Regions from separate parts of the Alteromonas sp. W12 genome, predicted to be linked through region 3. Evidence: predicted binding sites of a transcription regulator. Region 3 holds the regulator's gene; each other region holds the start of a gene.
The links. The regulator FNR, encoded in region 3, switches genes on or off when oxygen is low (the NO sensors DNR and NnrR bind a similar motif). The targets are predictions, from matches to a motif close to TTGATCTAGATCAA.

Region 1 (3,279 bases), on a different contig from region 3:
GATAATACGGCAAGTAAACACAAAAGCACAGAAGCGCACCGCTATAAACGGTACGCTTTATTAAAATTTCACCAACTCGCTGAATTAATACTCTTCTTGGTGCAGGCGACGCTGTTTGTCACGGCGTTGCAGGTCACGCTTCTGCTTTTCCTTTACAGTACTTTGACGTTTGGGATTTGGCTTTTTAGCGTGAAAATCTTCCTCTTCTACCGAGTCCCATTCATCACGCTGGTAACGATAGTCTTTACTCATTGACTTCTCTGGGTTGTTAACACACCTCAATTATTATCTTAAGCGACAAAATAGAAAACGAATTTTAATCATCGTAGCGACAAGAATTTTTGATTATTCCCATCAGTGATTTTCATAGACTTTTAACCTCCAACTCATTTACGCTCGTCTAATAGCGACGCCCATTGCAGGGCCAATAAATAAAAACTTACATTTCACTTTAATTTCAAAAACTTAGACATATCACGCTTGAGGTTATTCCCTCGCACTTTCTGTATACTTTTCAAACGTAATCTAAAATTTAGTGTTAGATTTTATACCGTTAAAAATTTTTTATTGATAAGAGAAAAATCTTTTGTTTTATCTTCGTTTTTAATTATCTTAAAAGTGCGCTGAACAAAACATTACGTTGGGTACAACATGAAAAGTTTAGCTATTCGACAATCTGCAAAACCTTATATTGACCGTCAGAAGTTTCCATACGGTTTTCGTAAATCAGGTGACTTCAGTATTACTGAAGCCGATCTTCTAACCCACTACGGCAAAACACTGCTAGGACTTGAAAGTGGCGAATTGTCGCCTGAAAGTGATGATGAGAGACACTTCGTCGAATTCGTTACGGGTAAAGTTGAAGCTATCAATAACCTAGAAAAAGCCTGGGCGAAATACGTCAGATTAGCAAGGGGCAAAAAGCACTTCTACACCCTTCACAGCAGTGCGAGTAACCAATCAGACTATGATGAAGACTACTCTGATGAAGAATTCGATGTAGCATAATGCTACAGCATTACTAAAAAGCTCGCTCCGGCGAGCTTTTTTGTTATTGAACAAATGATCTCAATCAACTTCAGACAAGAACAAAATGAAGAAACATTAAGGACTGTCTACACTTAGTAGTAATACAGAGTGATGTGCAGTGAATTGTGCATTTCATTCTGAAAAACGAGCCCATGCAAAGGAGGCGCAACGATGATCATTAGTTCAAAACAGCTTACTCACTTTTCTATACATGCCCTTGATGACAAAGTGGGCGGCATCCGCGATATCCTTTTCGATGACGAAACCTTCACTGTTCGCTACTTGGTCGCAGATACCAATACTTGGCTACCGCTTAGCCGTAAAGTGGTGATATCACCTATATCTGTCAAACAGTTAGATGAAGATAGTGAGTCTGTTCATATCAATATGACAGTTGATACATTAAAAAACAGCCCCTCTATTGACGAACATAAGCCTGTGTCACGTGAATACGAAGAAAATCTCTTCAAATATTTTGGTTACGGATACTATTGGATTGGACCAGGAGCTTGGGGGGAGTTCGCACATCCAAATGAACTGGTCGAATTACAGCGCGCTGAAGAGTCTGAAACTGAAAACCCGAAAAAGAGCACCAACCACCTAAGAGCAGTGGGCGAAGTTGGTGGATATGAAGTTGCTACAACCACTGATAACGTTGGCCACATCAGTAACTTCGTCATTGACACCGAGAGCTGGAAGATAATCATGCTAGTGGTAGATACCAACAACTGGCTTCCGGGTGGCAAACATCTCGCACTTCTACCTAGCGATATTGAAAGTATCGACTGGGCGGCGCACAGCGTAGTAGTCAATTTAAGTCACGACGAATTGGTTGATAGACCTGAAGTGGAAAGTGAAAAAATATCTGAAGAAGGCTATGTGCCTATGCTTTGCGAGCAATTGAATAAAAACGGAAATTAATAACCGAAGAATGTCACTGTTGGCGATTTTTAGTTAGGAACTTTACAATGTCCGTTGTTGAAGGCGGACATTGTAGCTTAGGATACAAAAAGAAGATTACTCGCAAAAAAATTCGTACATCAAAGCAATCAAACGCTTGACGCGCTCGTCTGCTAAGCGGTAGTAAATAGTTTGACCTTCCCTTCTTGTGGCCACCATCTTTGATTCTCGCAATAAAGCAAGATGCTGAGAAATCACTGGCTGCGAGACGCTAACAACTTCGAGAAGTTCGGTTACCGATTTTTCCTCTTTCAGCAACGAACAAAGCACCATAAGGCGTGTTTTATTCGCGAATTGCTTTAGGAAGATCTCGGCTTCCGCAGCGTGTTCCATTATATCATCTGAACCTATTACCATATCCTCGGACATAAGCACTCTCTATCTGTAAAGTATTTCGGCACCAATTTAGCCATTTACTATACTAAAGTATAAGACATTTTGCCGACCTGCCAATTTATGCGACGAATCCCTGTATTTTACATTGTTTTATTACGCTGACATCAATATATTAGATTTTACTTATTTTAACCAAGTTTAGGCAAAAAGGAAAAGTATGCTTATAGACATGAAGACTCGGATAGAAAACATAGACGATAACTTACGCACTGTATCTGCGGAGCAAGCGGCCAGTGAGTGCCGAAACAATAGCGGTATACTGATTGATGTACGGGAGAGTGCCGAAGTCGCCAATCAGCCCGTACCTTCTGCGCTTCACATACCACGCGGCGTGCTCGAAATGAAGGCACTGGAACAGTTTAAAGATGCTTCAGCGCCACTTTATATTCACTGTGCATCGGGCATTCGAGCAAAACTAGCAGCAGAGCAACTTATAAAAATGGGCTATGAGAACGTTTCGGTGGTGACATGCCCTGTACCCACGATAAACCAAGCAAACCGAAAATGACTTCTTAACCACGTGTATGCTATAAGTATCGTTAATTAAGAGTTTTAAGGCGCTGTATGCTGAAATCTACGTTAGAACAATGGCGAATGTTCAAAGCCGTCGTCGATGCAGGCGGCTTTAATCAAGCTGCTGCTGAAGTTCACAAAAGTCAATCGAGCGTTCACCACGCGGTTCAAAAGCTTGAAAACGCTATTGGTGTGTCGTTGTTTGAGAATATTGGACGTAAAGTCCAGCTTTCTCCGCAAGGCGAACTTATGTATCGCCGTGCCTCTTTTTTGCTGAGCGAAGCGCACAAGCTCGAGGCCGTTGCCAATAGCCTTCAATCTGGCACAGAAACAACTTTACGCATAGCGGTGGATATTATTTTTCCGTCTGAATTGCTTTAT
Region 2 (3,279 bases), on a different contig from region 3:
GTTTACCAGCCCTACACCATCAGTGTTGAATCCCCATATTTCACCGCTTTCACCATTCATCAGCGTATTAACAGCTTGTGCATCTTTGGCTGCTTGGTCATCTACCTTTGCCATGTTGAATGCATCAAGCTTAAAAGGCATGGTGACGTTACAACCTACCGCGCCTTCCTGAGCTAAAAACGCGTTGGCGGCATCTACAAAACCATCCACTGGCGCAAGTATCTTTTCATAAGAAATCTTTTCTCCCACTTGTTCAGCAAACATTTGATGGATAGTTGGTGATAAACTCTGTGCAATAGGATTTCCGAATACAGCGAATTTTTTCATGGGAATACGAGACTTATTTAATATAAAGAAGAAAAGCGATAATCGTGCTTCGCAGAGTACACCATATGAACGTATAGGTGGAGAGGAGAAAGTACGGGAATTAGCAAATACGTTTTACGACATAATGGAAACCGATCCACTCGCCAATGAACTGCTAGCTATTCACCCCCAGCCATTAGACAGAATTCGCCACGTGTTCTTTCTCTATTTAAGTTTATGGCTTGGTGGTCCTGATGATTATCAGCAGCAGTATGGCCACCCGCGTCTGCGTGCACGCCACCTACCTTATACCGTAACACCAGAGTTAAAAGCTCAGTGGATGTATTGTATGCGAAAAGCCATGTTTAAAACGGTTGAAGATATCGCCTTAGCTCAACAGTTGATAGACGCACTTGATCAACTCGCCAATCACATGGTGAATACGAAATAAAAAAGCGCGTTGAAAGGGTTAACCTTTTAACGCGCAACTCCCCTGTTACTGTCTACGCTCTTTATGGCGCATAAAGTAGTGCAATTGTGAAAGCCTAATAGTTAATAAGGCGTGAGACTAATAATTAGAATGTGTAACCCACCGATAAGGTATACACCCAAGGATCTATTTCAATATCACTTACCTTTCCAGCAGCATCACCCACTTTAAAGGTTGCTTCGGTATCTATATCAATGAATCGAACCGATGCATTGACATGCCATTTGGTATCAATTTGGTAATCCATTCCCACCTGTGCTGACAAGCCAAATGAATTATCAAGCGAAAGGTCGCTTAAGCCAGCTGTTTCATTCGCACCTGTAAACTCTTCATCAAATATAAAGGTATAGTTGATACCTGCACCAATGTACGGCTGAAACGCAGAGCTGGCATCATTAAAATAGTAGTTTGCGGTAAGCGTAGGAGGAAGATGCGTGACTTCACCAAGCTGATTACCCGTCCCTAACGGATCAGCAACAGAAAAATTAACGTCGTGCTTAAAGGGCGTTGCGGCAAGCAGCTCAATATTAATGTTGTCAGTAATAAAGTACGCTACATTTAAACCTAGCTGAGTATCGTTATCGATATTAAGGGCCACGCCAAGATCAGTTCCACCCGCGACGATGTTAGAGGTAGATTCGTCAGGAGCAACGGTAGTAAGACCGCCACGAACAATCCAGTCGCCCTGCTGGTGAGCGCTAGCTAAAGGTGAGAGTGCAGCAAGAGTAAGGCAAAGTGCAGATGCAGATAAAAAGTGTTTGCGCATGATATGTCTCATTTGTGGTTAACTAAGATAGGGCTACTTTACGCCTGTAGTTATGAGAAACATTGATCCAGCGCAAGCTTGATAACTCACTGAAACACTGAAGATATTCGACCTTGATATAGATCAAAAAAACGCCGCATTAACGTTAATGCGGCGTTTTTTAGTCATTAAAGGTGAAAGCTGCTATCGGCGGTCCGCTTAAGGATTTAAGCGCAGCCTTATTTAATAATTAATCACCAATCAGTAGGTTTTAACCAGTCTGTCAGCTTGGCTTCGGCGCTACCCGGTGCAGGTGTATAACAATACTCCCAGCGCGCTAGCGGCGGCATCGACATTAAGATAGATTCGGTGCGCCCGCCGGTTTGCAGTCCAAATAAAGTGCCTCGGTCGAATACAAGGTTAAACTCAACGTAGCGGCCCCGGCGATAAAGTTGGAAATCACGCTCTCTTTCGCCGAAATCGGTTTGCTTACGGCGCTCAACAATAGGAACGTAAGCATCGATGAAGCCATTACCAACAGCCTGCATAAATGCAAATGACTGTTCAAAGCCCCATTCATTCAGGTCGTCGAAGAATAAACCGCCCACTCCGCGGGTTTCATTGCGATGCTTTAAGTAAAAGTAGTCGTCGCACCACTTTTTATACTTAGGGTAGACATCATCGCCAAACGGCTTACATAATTTTTTAGCGGTATCATGCCAGTGTACAACGTCATCTTTAAACGGATAAAATGGCGTCAAGTCGAAGCCGCCGCCAAACCACCAGATAGGTGCTTCGCCCTCTTTTTCTGCAATGAAAAAGCGAACATTAGCGTGTGACGTGGGGATATACGGGTTATGTGGATGAATAACGAGTGATACACCCATAGCCTGAAAGTTTCTTCCTGCTAATTCAGGCCGATTAGCCGTTGCTGATGCCGGCATTTGACTGCCAAACACATGGGAAAAGTTAACGCCGCCTTGTTCAATCACCGCACCATTTTTTAGTACTCGAGAGCGGCCACCGCCACCCTCTTCTCGCTGCCAGCTGTCTTCAACAAACTGGCCCTTACCATCGGCAAGTTCAAGGGTTTGGCAAATGGTGTCTTGCAGCCCTAGTAAATAGCTTTTTACTTGTTCTATTACTTCAGCGGCATTTTTACCGTCCAGTAATTCTGCTGATGTCATGCTCTTATTACCTCTGCTGTGTCACCATCGCGAATGGTACTGGGTTTAGTTGCACCGCCTACTTCCCCTTCTACATAAAAAACGGAATCAGCGAATACGGCTTTTGCTTCTTCAGTGGTGGTGGCAGGCGGTTGGCCGGTCAGGTTAGCGCTTGTAGAAACTAACGGTTTACCTAACTTGTTGCACAATTCCACTACTACAGGGTGATTAGTTACGCGCACCGCTATTTTACTATGCTTGCCGGTTAACCAAACTGGCGCAGATGACGACTTAGGTAATAGCCAAGTATTAGGGCCTGGCCAGCTCGAAAAAATATCGGTGCGTCTGTCAGGGCGAATGGCGTTGTCGTTAACATAAGGCAGTAGCTGACTGTAGTTTGCTGCAATCAATATCACGCCCTTTTCTACCGGTCGCTGTTTTATCTCTAACAGCGCATTTACAGCGGCTTCATTGTCGGGGTCACATCCGATGCCCATTACCGCTTCGGTTGGATAAACGATTAAACTGCCAGCTTGGAATGCGGCAACAACAGGGTCTACTTCAGGTGAGTT
Region 3 (3,279 bases):
GGGCTATGTAGTACTAATAAAAAGACTACACCGACAACGGCGACACAAATCCATCTGGCTTAATAGCAAGCACATCGCAATTGAGTTCGTCGATCACGTGTTCTGCAGTGTTACCAATTAGGGCCGCTGAAATGCCCACACGGCCAACGGTACCAATAACAACCAGCTCTGCATCCAGTGTTTTTGCCACTTGCGGGATAACTTTTTCCGGAAGGCCTTCTCTTACTACACATTTGTTGTCAGGAATACCGTACTTTAACGCGTGACTACGCATTTCCTTTAAATGATGATTTTTTACCGCGTCGTGATAGGTATCGGGGTCGAACTCAGGCACTTCTATGGCGATATTAAGTGGTGTAGAAGGGTAACTGTTGACCAAATTTACGCTCCCTTTCAATAAAGAGGCGTAGTCGTTAGCAATGAGGGTGAGCTTATCGTTAAGTGCGGCATGCTCATCGTCTTCACTGCCTACGTTTACTGCAGCAATAATCTCTCCTCCTTCTGGCCAGTCGTGCTCTTTAACGAGCAATACTGGGCGAGGGCATTTACGCATTAAATGCCAGTCGGTGGGGGTGAAAATAACAGAAGCAAGATCGTCGTGCTTTTTGGTTGCCTTTACCACTAAATCTATCTGATTGTTTAGGGTGTAGTAAATAATCGACTCATACGCACGATTATTCCATTCTACAACGATATCAGTTTCAGTGAATCCTTGTTCTCTTAAGTGGGTGGCAAGCCATTTTGCATGCTCCTTTGTAACTGCATCGCGCATTGACTCGCGCTCATCCGGGCTAAGCATGGTCGTCATATCATAAGATAAGTCGTATACCACCATCATGGCGGTAACTGAAGCACCTGTTTTTGAAGCGAGTTCATAAGCACGGCTTAGTGCAGGTTGGTTATCGCGCTCGGCATCTACCACGGCCAGAATTCGTTTACACTCAATCATAACGTCCCCCTAACTACGAAACTTAGTAGTGGCTGTCGAAATCGAAGTTTTCTAATACTAACTATAAACGACATTGGGAAAAACGTAAGTTGTTTTAGATCAAGAATTTTACGAGGCGACCATGAGTGAAGCTACCGAATTGAATATGGAGCAACCGGCGTGGCGCTGAAAGGGTAGATAGGTGGCTAACACTGGTCACAAAAAAGCGCGCTTAGTGCGCGCCTTATTTAACACCTAAAAACGGCTAACCGCAGACAACGCTAGGGCCGTTAAGCGCCGCTAGTTTGGTGTTTAGCCTATCGAAATCCAAAATAGTAATAAGCTTGCCGTCTACTTTTATGATGTTGTCTTTTTGAAAACGGCTTAACAGACGACTAATCGTTTCAATCGTTAATCCTAAATAGTTTCCAATTTCGTTGCGCGTCATGGTTAAGTGGAATTCTCTATGGGAAAAGCCACGCTCTTCAAAGCGTTGCGACAGGTGTGAGATGAAATACAGTAAGCGCTCTTCTGCAGTTCGCTTGTTTAAAAGCATGATCATGTCGTGATCTTGTTTTATTTCAGCACTCATGAAGCTCATGATTTGGTGGCGCAGTTTTGGAAATTGCACTGACATTTCGTCGAGGGTCTCGTAGGGAAGTTCACACACCATGGCAGTTTCTAACGCAGAGGTATAGCTTTGGTGTTTGTTCTCTCTTAATGCATCGAAACCGATAATGTCACCAGGAAAGTGGAAGCCGGTAATCTGTTCTTCACCTTCGGTATTAGTCACAAATGATTTGAATGAACCGGTTCTCACTGCAAATAGAGAACGGAATTTATCACCAGTTTGAATCAGCGTGTCACCTTTATGAAGCGGCTTCTTGCGTTCAATAATATCGTCAAGAGACTCGATTTCTGTTTTGTTTAACGCCACCGGTAAACACAGGTGACTGAAACTACAGTTTTGACAGTGAATAGAAAATTGGCTTCCTTTGCTCATAATGCACGCTCTCTAAAAGAATACCCGACAATAATACACCCATTTTTAAACGATTGCGCCATGAATAAGATAAGCTGCATATATTGCCATTATTACCGCAATAATTTGTCTAAAATGGTTATGTTGAAAACTTCGAACAATATATTGGCTACCAGCGCTTGCAGCGAGCAAGGTGGGTAATGTACCCAAACCGAAGAAGAACATAATAGCAGCGCCTTCTAGCGCGTTACCCGCCGCGAGAGACCAGGTAAGTGTGGAATACACCAAACCGCAAGGAAGCCAACCCCAAATAAAACCATAAGGCAACGCACTTAAAGGGGTCTTAAATGGCAAAAAGCGTTTTGAAAGCGGCTGGACTTTGGAAAATAGGCCTTTACCCGCATTTTCCAGCACTGTTAAGCCAGTCCACCACTTACCCAAATAACACGCCAGTAGAAGCAACATGATTCCGCTAAGTAGGGAAAGGGCATAGTTGGCAAGAGGTATATAATCTGCTGCAATTTTTCCAAGTGCCCCGGTTATTGCTCCGGCGATGGTGTAGCTCACTATACGTCCCATGTTATAGGCAAGGGTATAGGGTAGTGCTGAAGCGCCTTTAGGCGATACCATCCTTAGCGCAGCGACAATTCCACCGCACATTCCCACACAGTGAACTCCACCGGCTAAGCCGATAAGAAAGGCAGAGAAGTAGTTAATCCCTTCCATGTGGCGCTTGGCTTTTGTCTACTTTACTGTCTTGAAGTTGCTTGCGTTGCTCAGCTAGCTTTTTTTCTTCTGGCGGAAGATCATCGTCAAACAGTATGCTATACCCTTGGCGATCCAAATCTTCAAATTGATTGGTTTTCACCGCCCAAAAGAATATCACGATAGCGACGGCAACAATGATGATGGCGATTGGAATTAATACGTAAATAATACTCATGCTATTTGCTCAAAAGTCGCGTTGAGTTTGTGACCACAATGATACTGCTTAACGACATACCAACAACAGCCATCCACGGTGAAAGTAGGCCTGATACGGCGAAAGGTAAGATCAAAACGTTGTAACCTACCGACCAGCCAATATTTTGCCTTATTTTTTGCTTCACTTGGTGCGCAGTTCGAATAAGTTCTGGTACAGAAAGCAGCTGATCGCCAAGCAGTATCACGTCGGCGGCAGTTTTAGCCACGTCTGTGGCATTACCCACTGCAATTGCCACATCAGCGCTGGCAAGAACTGGAGCGTCGTTAATACCGTCACCCATCATCATCACTTTCGCGCCAGATTGCTGCATAGCTTGAACGGCTTCGTACTTTTGCTCAGGTGTTAGGCCACCTTTAGCGGTCGAAATTGGCAATGGTGCGGTAA

Region 1: a site for FNR is predicted at 1,063-1,076, ahead of AWH61_RS14280 (PRC-barrel domain-containing protein). Genes of this name have one in related genera too.
Region 2: a site for FNR is predicted at 1,676-1,689, ahead of AWH61_RS11405 (OmpW family outer membrane protein). Genes of this name have one in related genera too.

Annotation. Positions count from the first base shown of each region.
Region 1 covers NZ_LQXH01000009.1:159,249-162,527, forward strand. Annotated here, with positions in the region: gene AWH61_RS20160 (hypothetical protein) at 85-252, opposite strand; gene AWH61_RS14275 (MaoP family protein) at 652-1,008, shown strand; gene AWH61_RS14280 (PRC-barrel domain-containing protein) at 1,201-1,950, shown strand; gene AWH61_RS14285 (ArsR/SmtB family transcription factor) at 2,047-2,358, opposite strand; gene AWH61_RS14290 (rhodanese-like domain-containing protein) at 2,543-2,893, shown strand; gene AWH61_RS14295 (LysR family transcriptional regulator) at 2,950-3,279, shown strand, end outside.
Region 2 covers NZ_LQXH01000008.1:2,711-5,989, forward strand. Annotated here, with positions in the region: gene aroE (shikimate dehydrogenase) at 1-327, opposite strand, end outside; gene AWH61_RS11400 (group II truncated hemoglobin) at 326-757, shown strand; gene AWH61_RS11405 (OmpW family outer membrane protein) at 882-1,562, opposite strand; gene hemF (oxygen-dependent coproporphyrinogen oxidase) at 1,796-2,728, opposite strand; gene tsaC (L-threonylcarbamoyladenylate synthase type 1 TsaC) at 2,725-3,279, opposite strand, start outside.
Region 3 covers NZ_LQXH01000014.1:15,578-18,856, reverse strand. Annotated here, with positions in the region: gene uspE (universal stress protein UspE) at 26-949, opposite strand; gene fnr (fumarate/nitrate reduction transcriptional regulator Fnr) at 1,194-1,931, opposite strand; gene AWH61_RS19340 (sulfite exporter TauE/SafE family protein) at 1,977-2,636, opposite strand; gene ccoS (cbb3-type cytochrome oxidase assembly protein CcoS) at 2,623-2,853, opposite strand; gene AWH61_RS19330 (heavy metal translocating P-type ATPase) at 2,855-3,279, opposite strand, start outside.